3 regions of the Massilia sp. WG5 genome follow, and region 2 is predicted to be linked to each of the others. Evidence: predicted binding sites of a transcription regulator. Region 2 holds the regulator's gene; each other region holds the start of a gene.

Region 1 (3,272 bases), 150 kb from region 2:
GTGGTCGATCCCCTACCCGGGTGCGCGCTGTCGAAAAAGGTCTGGCTCCACTGCCGGGCGCTCGGGTTGTACAGGAACAGGGTGGCGCCTTGCCAGCGGCCGCTCGCTCCGTTGGTCTCGATTTCCTCCAGCTGCGCGCGGCCGCCCCACACCGGGCGGACCGTCACGGTGCCTTCGACTTGCGCGCTGGTGGCATCGCCGCTCTGCGGATGGATGAGCCGCCGGATGTGCGTGCGCCAGGTGCCCAGGTTGAAGTCGAAATCATGCTGCCCGTCGCGCGCGGCCGGTGTCGGCGGTGTATCTGCCGTGGCGTGGCCCACCGTGGCGGCCAGCAGGCACGCGGCGACGGCCGCGCGAAGGTGAATCGTCAAGCCCATCGTGTTCTCCTCGGAGTTGCGGCGGCACCCCCCCCTGAATCGTTCAGGTCGCCCGCCGTTGCAGTATCATCGGCTGGAGTGGACCGGCTAGGAAGGTCCAATTTCGAAAAACTCTACTGGGCCATTTCGATGCGAGAGTCCGCCGGCAACACCCTGTTCGAGCTTGCCTTGCGCTTGCCGGAAAAAGGCTCGCGCCAGGCCGTCAACCTGCTGTATGCCCAGCTGGCCGAGGCGATCCGCGACGGCCGGCTGGCCGCCGGAACCAGGATGCCGCCGACCCGTTCGGCGCCCGCCGTGCTGGGGGTTGCGCGGAACACCGCGGCGGAGCTGTATCACCGCCTGCTCAACGAGGGCCTGCTCGTTGCGCGCCAGGGCGCCGGCACTTTCGTGGCGCCCGCGCCCAGGACCGGGGGGCGCGCTGGATCGAATGACACCAAGCACCAGCTGGCCGCGCTGCGAATCAATCCTGTATGGTTGAGCGATGAGGTCACAGGGCCGATGCGGTTCTGGTCGGACGGGCAGGCGCAGCAGCTGGAACAGGGCGTGGAGCTGCGTCCGGCATTGGTCGATTCGCGCCTTTTCCCGTCGGCCCTGTTTCGTCAGCTGCTGGCGCGCCAGCTGCGCATGCTGGAAACCAGGCCACCATCGTTTCGCAGCCCGCAGGGCAACCAGGGCAACTACGCATTACGCCAGGCGGTGACGCGGCACGTCGCCGTCGCGCGCGCGATTGGCTGCCATGCCGATGACCTGCTCGTCACGGCAGGCGCCCAGCAGGCGTTCGATCTGCTGGCGCGTATGCTGGTCGTGGCAGGCGAGACCGTGGTGGCGGTGGAGGATCCGGGCTATCCTCCGATGCGGGCGGTATTCGCGGCGGCGGGCGCGCACGTCGTACCGGTGCCGGTGGACCACGAAGGCATCATCGTCGACGCGATACCGCGCAATGCGGCCGTCATCTGCGTCACGCCGTCGCACCAGTTCCCGCTTGGCGTCGCGATGTCGCCGCAACGGCGCCAGGCGCTGCTGGCGCATGCGCGCGGCGCGGGTGCGGTCATCGTGGAAGACGACTACGACGGCGAATTCCGCTTCGATGGCGCGCCGCTGTCGGCGCTGCGCACCAACGAGGCGGCCGATCACGTGTTCTACGTCGGGACGTTTTCAAAGTGCATGCTGCCAAGCCTGCGCCTGGGCTTCGTCATCGCGCCCGCGTGGGCGATGCCGGCGCTGGTGACGGTGAAGAACTGTCTAGACTGGCACTGCCCAAGCTTCCTGCAGCTGGGCGTAGGCGCGTTCGTCGCCGACGGTCACCTGACGCGGCATGTGCGCAAGATGCGGCAGATCTATCGCCAGCGCCGCAAGCTTGTGCTCGATGCGCTGCGGCGCGATTTCGGCGGCAGGCTGACCGCGATCCCGTCCACCTACGGCATGCACATCACCGCACTGCTAGGCGACCACGATGCGAACGACGTGGCCGCGCGCATGCGCGATGCCGGCTTTCGCATGCACACGCTGGATCGCTACTACATGGGCGAGACGCGCAGGCAAGGGCTGGTCATCGGCTGCGGCATTGCCGACCAGGACCAGCTCGCATCAGCGCTGAACGCACTGGACCGCCTGATCACCTGATGTCCGCCCGTTGGGTGTCCGCTGCCGACTTAGTGACGACTTCATTCACCCGGTGACAGCTTCTTCCATGCTTCACAAGCACGTTACAAAAGATAAACCTTGCCAAAACCTGAAGAGGCTAGTACTGTATAAACATACAGTATTTCTTTGCGTCACCATGAACAACAACTGCTCAGATTTCAACTCGGCAGCGCCGGAATCCTTGCATCCGTCGCTCTGGCGCGCCTCGCAGCTGGCGCGTTCCCACACCCGCTGCGTGGACACCGGTCACGCGGCCCTGTCCGCGCAACTGCCCGGCGGCGGCTGGCCGGCCGGGGCCCTGGTCGATTTGCTGCTGCAGCAGCCCGGCATCGGCGAGATGCGCCTGCTGCGGCCCGCCCTGGCGTCGGTAGCGGCGCGCCGCATCGTGCTGCTGCAGCCGCCCCATCCGCCGCAGGCGCTGGCCCTGGCCGCGCTGGGGGTGCCGCCTTCGCAGCTGATCTGGCTGCGCGCCGGCCGCACGGCCGATGCGCTGTGGGCGGCCGAACAGGTGCTGCGCAGCGGCAGTTGCGGCGCGCTGCTGGTCTGGCAGAACCAGATACGCAGCGACAGCCTGCGCCGCCTGCACCTGGCGGCGCAGGCCGGCGAGACCCTGTTCTTCATGATGCGTCCGCTGGCGGCGGGCCAGGATGCCTCACCGGCGCCGCTGCGCCTGGCGCTGCGGCCCCAGGCCGGCGGCCTGGAGATCGACTTCGTCAAGCGCCGTGGGCCGCAGCGCGATGCGCCGCTGTTCCTGCCGCTTTCCTCCAACCTCCTGCAAACGCACGTTCACCGCCATGCGCCTGTGGATCGGCCTGTCACTGCCCCGGCTCCCGCTGGAAGTATTCAGTCCCAGCTGGTGCACTGACGCCGGCAGCGTCGTGCTCGAGCAGGAGCGCGTGCTGGCGATGTCCGGCATGGCGCGCGCCGCCGGCGTGCAGCCCGGCATGCGCCGCGGCGGCGTGCTGATGCTGATGCCCGAGGCCCAGGTCCACGAGCGCTCGCCGCAGCGCGAAGCCGAAGCCTTGTTTGCGGTGGCGATGGCGATGCTGCAGTACACGCCGCAGGTGGCCGAGGCCGAGGAGGGGACGCTCCTGATGGACGTCGGCGCCAGCCTGCGCCTGTTCGGCGGCGTCCTCGCGCTGTGCCGGCGCGTGCGCGCGAACGTGCGCGCGCTGGGCTTCACCGTTTCGCTCGGCTGCGCCCCGACCGCGCGCGGCGCCTGGCTGCTGGCGCGCGCGGGTGGACGTGCGC
Region 2 (3,272 bases):
AACCTTGCTTGCTCAGGGCTTCAGCGATGTCGAAGTTGGTCACGGAACCGAACAGACGGCCGTCCACGCCGGCTTTCTGGGCGATGGTGATGGTCATGCCGTTCAGCTTGTCGCCCTGGCCTTGTGCGGCTGCCAGTTTCTCGGCGGCTGCCTTTTCCAGTTCGGCGCGCTTGACTTCGAATTCGGCCACAGCGGCTTGGGTAGCGCGGCGGGCCATTTTTTGCGGGATCAGGAAGTTACGTGCGTAACCGTCCTTGACCTTGACCACGTCGCCCAGGTTACCGACGTTGACGACTTTTTCCAGCAGGATGACTTGCATATTATTCTCCAGTATACGTGTCGTGACCGACGATTAAGCGTTGTGCAGGTCGGTGTACGGCAGCAGGGCCAGGTAGCGGGCGCGCTTGATGGCGGTATCCACTTGGCGCTGGTAGTGCGCCTTGGTGCCGGTCAGGCGAGCCGGCATGATCTTGCCGTTTTCCTGGACGAAATCCTTCAGGGTGTCGACGTCTTTGTAGTCAACCTGTTCCACGCCTGCAGCGGTGAAGCGGCAGAATTTCTTGCGCTTGAACAGCGGGTTCTGCTGTTTGCGCTTCAGTTTTTCCTTGGCCTTGTTTTTGTCGAACTTTTTACCGAATGCCATTTGAGGCTCCTGTATCTAAATGTGTGCCCGCGAATTCTTACGCGGCGGCACTGAAATCAATGATGTGAAACACCAGGGCTTTGCTGTTGCGGTTCTTCCTGGCCAAGAATCCCTTGAACCGGTGTACCGCACCCAGTTCCGCATCGGCAAACCGGGCCGAGATGTCGCCCGCGGCAAGCGCGGAAATCTCGAACTCGACCTGCCTGGCGATCCCCGCCTCCGTCTGCTGCGACCCGTGTTGCAGGGTGCCGCTGACGATGGGAATGCCGGCCGGGGTGTAGCGCAGGGTATCGCGTTCCGCGATGCTTGCGACCAGCAACAGCTCGTTCACTGCCCGTGCGCGCTTCTTTCTTAAGATTAAGAATTAAGCGGCTGCGGCCGGGGCAGCTGCCTGCTCGGCGCGGTGGCTCTTGGCTGCGTCTTCGCGCTGGACCGACTTCATCATCGGCGACGGTGCGGTTTCGGCCTTCTTCATCTTGACGGTCAGATGACGCAGCACGGCATCATTGAATTTGAATGCGGTTTCCAGCTCGACCAGGGTCTCGTTGTCGCACTCGATGTTCATGCAGATGTAGTGTGCCTTCGGCAGCTTCTGGATCTGGTAAGCCATTTGACGGCGGCCCCAGTCTTCGACGCGGTGGATGTTACCGCCGCGCGAGGTGACCGTGGTCTTGTAGCGCTCGATCATCGCCGGGACCTGCTCGCTCTGGTCCGGGTGGACGATAAATACGATTTCATAATGACGCATGCAACACTCCTTAAGGACGTTTAAACAAATGCCCACCTCGGCGTCAAGACGAGTGTGGGAAGGGAAAGCCCGACATTATAACCGCAAAAACGTCAAGAGCTCAATCGCCTTGTGCGGTCCGGCAGGAATCGGCTGTGCCCGCCAGGCAAAAAAAACCGGCAAAAACCACGGATTCCCCTTGCGCCCGGCGCAATACTGTACAAAAATACAGGGTATCGGGCCCTGCTCGCACACGCTCACCTAAGCTTCCAAGCTCTCAAGCTCACTACACCATGCTCAAGCTCACCGCACGGCAAGAACAGATCCTCAACCTGATCAAGGAAGCCATCGACAACACCGGCTTTCCGCCGACCCGCGCCGAAATCGCGCAGGAGCTTGGTTTCCGCTCGGCCAACGCCGCCGAGGAACACCTGCAAGCCCTGGCGCGCAAAGGCGCGATCGAAATCTCCCCGGGCACTTCGCGCGGCATCCGCCTGGTCGGCGCCGCCGCCAGCGAGCCCGCAGCGGTGCCGGCCGTCCCGGCCGCCCTGCTGATGTCCCTGCCCCTGGTCGGCCGCGTCGCCGCGGGTTCGCCCATCCTGGCCCAGGAACACGTCGAAGCGACCTACTCGGTCGACCCGGCCATGTTCTCGAGCAAGCCCGACTTCCTGCTGAAGGTGAAGGGCTGGTCGATGCGCGACGCCGGCATCTGCGATGGCGACTTCCTGGCAGTCAAGAAAGTGGATTCGGCCAAGAACGGCCAGATCGTGGTCGCCCGCATCGGCGACGAAGTCACCGTCAAGCGCTACCGCAAGAACGGCGGCACCATCGAACTGCTGCCGGAAAACCCGGAATTCTCCGTCATCACGGTCGACCCGCAGAACGACGAGTTCGCACTCGAAGGCCTGGCCGTCGGCCTGCTGCGCTCCTGGCACTAGAAAGTCGAGGCCGGCAAGGCCTCGGCTTCTCGGTTGCTCAGTTGTTCACGCGGTTCTTGCGCCGGTCCTCGAGTTCACGCTCGCGTTCCAGGGTCGGCGTGCTCTTCACGATGTCGTTGTGTTCCTTCACCCAGGCATCGGTGGCATCCCGCCACGCGGCAAAGTCCGCCAGCACGAGCTTGGCCTTGACCTGGGCGCTTTCGGTCAGGTTCGCATACACGTCGGCCAAGCGCTTTTCCGCCCGCGCCATTTCCGCTTTATTGATCAGCTTCGCCACATCGGCAGGGATGCGCTTGGTCAGCGGCGACGCCTCGTTCAGGGCGCGCGCCTGGGCATTGTAGCAATCCTGCCACTTCGTCATATTGGCTGACACCCGTTCGATCTCGTCGTTCTGTTTCGAGACAGCGGGAAAGTGCGGCGTTGGGCAACGGTACTGGCCGCCCTGCAGGTCGGAGCCATCGTAACGGTCGACCCAGTAGTCGATGTCGGCGCGGCGTTCGGTGCGCTGGCGCATCACGTCCAGCGACGCGATGGCGACCGGATTCCCCTTCGCGGCCGCCTTGCGGAACCAGGCCTCGGCCTTGGCCTCGTCGACGGCGCCGGCTTCTCCATACCAGTACATCTCGCCCAGGTGCTGCTGGGCCTCGACGTTACCGGCGTTCGCCAGTTTGGTATAGCGCTGCAGGGCAGCCGGAAAGTCCTTGTTGGCAAATGCCGCGTTGGCGGCTGCGAGCTCGTCGGCGTAGCAGCTTCCCGCCAACAGCATGCTCAGGCAAAAAACGACAGTCTTCACGTGCGATCGGTCCAGACAGTTGAGTAATGGCACATCATATCGCCTGAACCGGCATGTGCCAATTACTCAAATGTAAGGGCAAGCTCAGTGATTTGCCGGGTTGGCGCCCCGCGGCGCATTGGCCAGCGACTGGTTCGACTCGTAGGTCTGGCGCAGGCCGGTCGCAATTTC
Region 3 (3,272 bases), 1.1 Mb from region 2:
GATGACGGGAGAACTGCGGGAACGCGACGTGCAGCAGGCCATCCACTGGTTCCGCAAGGCGGCCGAGCAGGGCTATGCCCCGGCCCAGTTCAACCTCGGCCTGCGCTATGACAAGGGCCAGGACCTGCCGCAGGACAGCGAGAAGGCGATCCTCTGGTACGGCCGCGCCGGCGAGCAGGGCCACGCCAGCTCGCAGTTCAACCTGGCGCTGATCCACGACAGCGGCCACGGTGTCGAGCGCGACCCGGCGCTGGCGCTGCACTGGTTCCGCAAGGCGGCCGAGCAGGGCCATGCCGGCGCCCAGGACAATCTCGGCCTGCGCTACGAGCACGGCCAGGGCGTCGACCAGGATTTTGCGACCGCGGCGCACTGGTACCGCAAGGCCGCCGAGCAGGGTTCGGCCGGCGCCCAGTACCATCTCGGCCAGCTGGTCGACGCCGGCCATGGGCTGCCGCAAAACAGCGAAGAGGCGATCGGCTGGTACCGCAAGGCCGCCGAGCAAGGCCACCTGCGCGCCCAGTTCGACCTCGCCATGCGCCTGGAGGACGAGGCGATGCACTGGTACCGCAAGGCCGCCGACCAGGACTACGCGCCGGCCCAGTACATGCTGGGCCAGCTGCTCGACCGCGACGATTCCGGCGCCGCCGATCCGCGCCAGGCCTACGAGTGGTACCGCAAGGCCGCCGACCAGGGCCACGCCCTGGCCCAGTTCGCGCTCGGCCTGCGCTACGACAGCGGCCACGGTGTCGAGCGCGACTACGAAGCCGCGCATTTCTGGTACCTGTGCGCTGCCCGCCAGGGGCATGCGCGCGCCCAGTTCAATCTCGGGGTCATGTACGCCAGCGGCCAGGGTGTGCACCAGGACCTGGTCGAGGCCTATGCCTGGCTGCACCGCGCCGGCGCCGCCGGCGTCATCCCGGCCACCAGCTACATCCAGCGCATCGCGGCGCGGATGGACCCGACCCTGCTGGCGCAGGCCAACGGCTACATCGGTATCGCCTGATCCGCTTCAGCGCAGGGTATGCGCAAGGAAGGCGTCGATCGCGTGCGAACTGGCGCCCGGGGCGCTGAGATGCGGGCAGTGGCCTTCTTCGTCGATCACGTGCAGGCTGCTGTGCGGCAGGTGGCGCAGCATGTAGTCGCCGACCTCGCGCGGCACGACCAGGTCGTCGCTGCATTGCAGGATCAGGGACGGCACCCGTGAGTGCGCCAGGTCGGCGCGGTGGTCGGACAGGAAGGTCACGCGCGCGAAATGGCGGGCGATGCCCTGGTCGTTGCGCATGAAGGTATCGACCAGTTCTTCCGTCAGCGCGGCCCGCCCGGCGCCCATCAGCACCGGCGCCATGCGCCGCGACCAGCCCTGGAAATCCTCGTCCATCGAGGCCAGCAGCCCCTCCATGTCGTCGCGGTTGAAGCCGCCGACATAGTCGCCGTCGTTGATATAGCAGGGCGACGGTCCCACCATCACCTGGGCTGCAAAACGCTCGGGCGCCTTGATCGCGGCCAGCAGGCCGATCGTGGCGCCGACCGAATGGCCGACGAAGACCACCGGCCCGGCCGAGCAGGCTGCCAGGATCTCCAGCAGGTCGTCGGCATGGCCGTGCAGGCTGCCATGCCTGCTACGGTCGTAGGCCGAGCGGTCGGAATCGCCGCAGCCGGAGAGGTCGAACAGGACGGTGCGGAAGCGGTCCTGGTAGGCCGGCGCCAGGAAGCGCCACATGCTCTGGTCGCAGCCGAAGCCATGGGCAAACACCATCGTCGCGTGGCCTGCGCCGGCGATCCGGACCTTATTACGAAATTGTAAGGACATATAATTGCAAAATATCACAATTGCGGGATGTTGCAAACGTGTGTCCGCGCACCGCCGGGGCGGCCCGAACTGCGGTATACTGTGCATCCATACAGTATTTACTGCACAATGGAACTCAAAGACAAGCTCGAGATCCTGGCCGACGCCGCCAAATACGACGCCTCCTGCGCCAGCAGCGGGGCGCCCAAGCGCGACTCGGTCGACAAGGATGGCCTGGGCGCCACCAATGGCATGGGCATCTGCCACAGCTATACGCCGGACGGGCGCTGCGTGTCGCTGCTGAAGATCCTGCTGACCAACTTCTGCGTCTACGACTGCCAGTACTGCGTAAACCGCCGCACCTCGAACGTGCCGCGCGCCCGCTTCTCGGTCGACGAAGTGGTCAAGCTGACCCAGGATTTTTATCTCCGCAACTACATCGACGGACTGTTCCTCAGCTCGGGCATCATCCAGTCCAGCGACTACACGATGGAGCAACTGGTCGAGGTCGCGCGGCGCCTGCGCGAAGAGCACCAGTTCCGCGGCTACATCCATCTGAAGACCATCCCGGACGCCGATCCGCGCCTGATCGAGCTGGCCGGCAAGTACGCCGACCGGCTGTCGGTGAACATCGAACTGCCGACCCAGGACAGCGTGAGCCGCCTGGCGCCCGAAAAGAACGTCCACACGATCAAGCTGGCGATGGGTTCCATCCGCACGAAGCTGGACGAGAAGGACGAGCATCCGAAGGCGCCGGTGTTCGCGCCGGCCGGGCAGAGCACCCAGATGATCGTCGGCGCCGACGCCAGCGACGACCAGACCATCCTCAATACGGCGCAGACCCTGTACGGCAGCTATAAACTCAAGCGGGTGTACTACTCGGCCTTCAGCCCGATTCCGCAGAGTCCGTCCAGCGTGCCTTCGGCGCCGCCGCCGCTGCTGCGCGAGCACCGCCTGTACCAGGCCGATTTCCTGTTGCGCGGCTATGGCTTCACGGCCGGCGAACTGATGCCGAATGCAGGCAACCTGGCGCTCGACATCGACCCCAAGCTGGCCTGGGCGCTCGGTAACCGCGATCACTTCCCGCTCGACCTGAACCGCGCCGACGAGGGCATGATCGCGCGCGTGCCCGGCATCGGCCTGCGTTCGGCCAAGCGCCTGATCGACCTGCGCCGGCTGCGCCGCATCCGCTGGGAAGATCTGTCGCGCCTGCGCTGCAGCCTGAAAAAGCTGGCCCCCTTCGTGGTCACCGCCGACTATAAACCGGCGCAAGGCGCGGCCTCCTCCGAACTGCTGCGGCGGACCATGGCCGATGCCCCGCAGCAGATGAACCTGTGGCCGGAGCTGCAGGCAGCATGAGCGCGATCGACCAGCAGCGTGCGGGCCAGCCGCTGCTGGTCGAGACCTTCGCCGAATGGCGCGAGGCGGCGCGCGAGCTGCTGGTCCACGACGTGCCGCCGGAAGCGGTCACCTGGAGTACGCC

The links. Region 2 encodes LexA, which represses DNA repair genes until DNA is damaged. Its sites were predicted from a motif close to ACTGTATNNNNATACAGT; they were not measured.
Region 1: imuA (translesion DNA synthesis-associated protein ImuA) is a predicted target of LexA. The motif match lies at 2,124-2,141, and genes of this name have one in related genera.
Region 3: AM586_RS13175 (putative DNA modification/repair radical SAM protein) is a predicted target of LexA. The motif match lies at 1,889-1,906, and genes of this name have one in related genera.

Annotation. Positions count from the first base shown of each region.
Region 1 covers NZ_CP012640.2:2,032,333-2,035,604, reverse strand. The annotation lists gene AM586_RS09065 (DUF1579 family protein) at 1-377, opposite strand, end outside; gene AM586_RS09060 (PLP-dependent aminotransferase family protein) at 507-2,000, shown strand; gene imuA (translesion DNA synthesis-associated protein ImuA) at 2,158-2,886, shown strand; gene AM586_RS09050 (DNA polymerase Y family protein) at 2,816-3,272, shown strand, end outside.
Region 2 covers NZ_CP012640.2:1,887,163-1,890,434, forward strand. The annotation lists gene rplI (50S ribosomal protein L9) at 1-319, opposite strand, end outside; gene rpsR (30S ribosomal protein S18) at 353-643, opposite strand; gene priB (primosomal replication protein N) at 681-974, opposite strand; gene rpsF (30S ribosomal protein S6) at 1,008-1,391, opposite strand; gene lexA (transcriptional repressor LexA) at 1,664-2,308, shown strand; gene AM586_RS08430 (tetratricopeptide repeat protein) at 2,346-3,101, opposite strand; gene AM586_RS08435 (tetratricopeptide repeat protein) at 3,186-3,272, opposite strand, start outside.
Region 3 covers NZ_CP012640.2:2,960,210-2,963,481, reverse strand. The annotation lists gene AM586_RS13185 (tetratricopeptide repeat protein) at 1-1,003, shown strand, start outside; gene AM586_RS13180 (alpha/beta fold hydrolase) at 1,010-1,810, opposite strand; gene AM586_RS13175 (putative DNA modification/repair radical SAM protein) at 1,919-3,148, shown strand; gene AM586_RS13170 (UdgX family uracil-DNA binding protein) at 3,145-3,272, shown strand, end outside.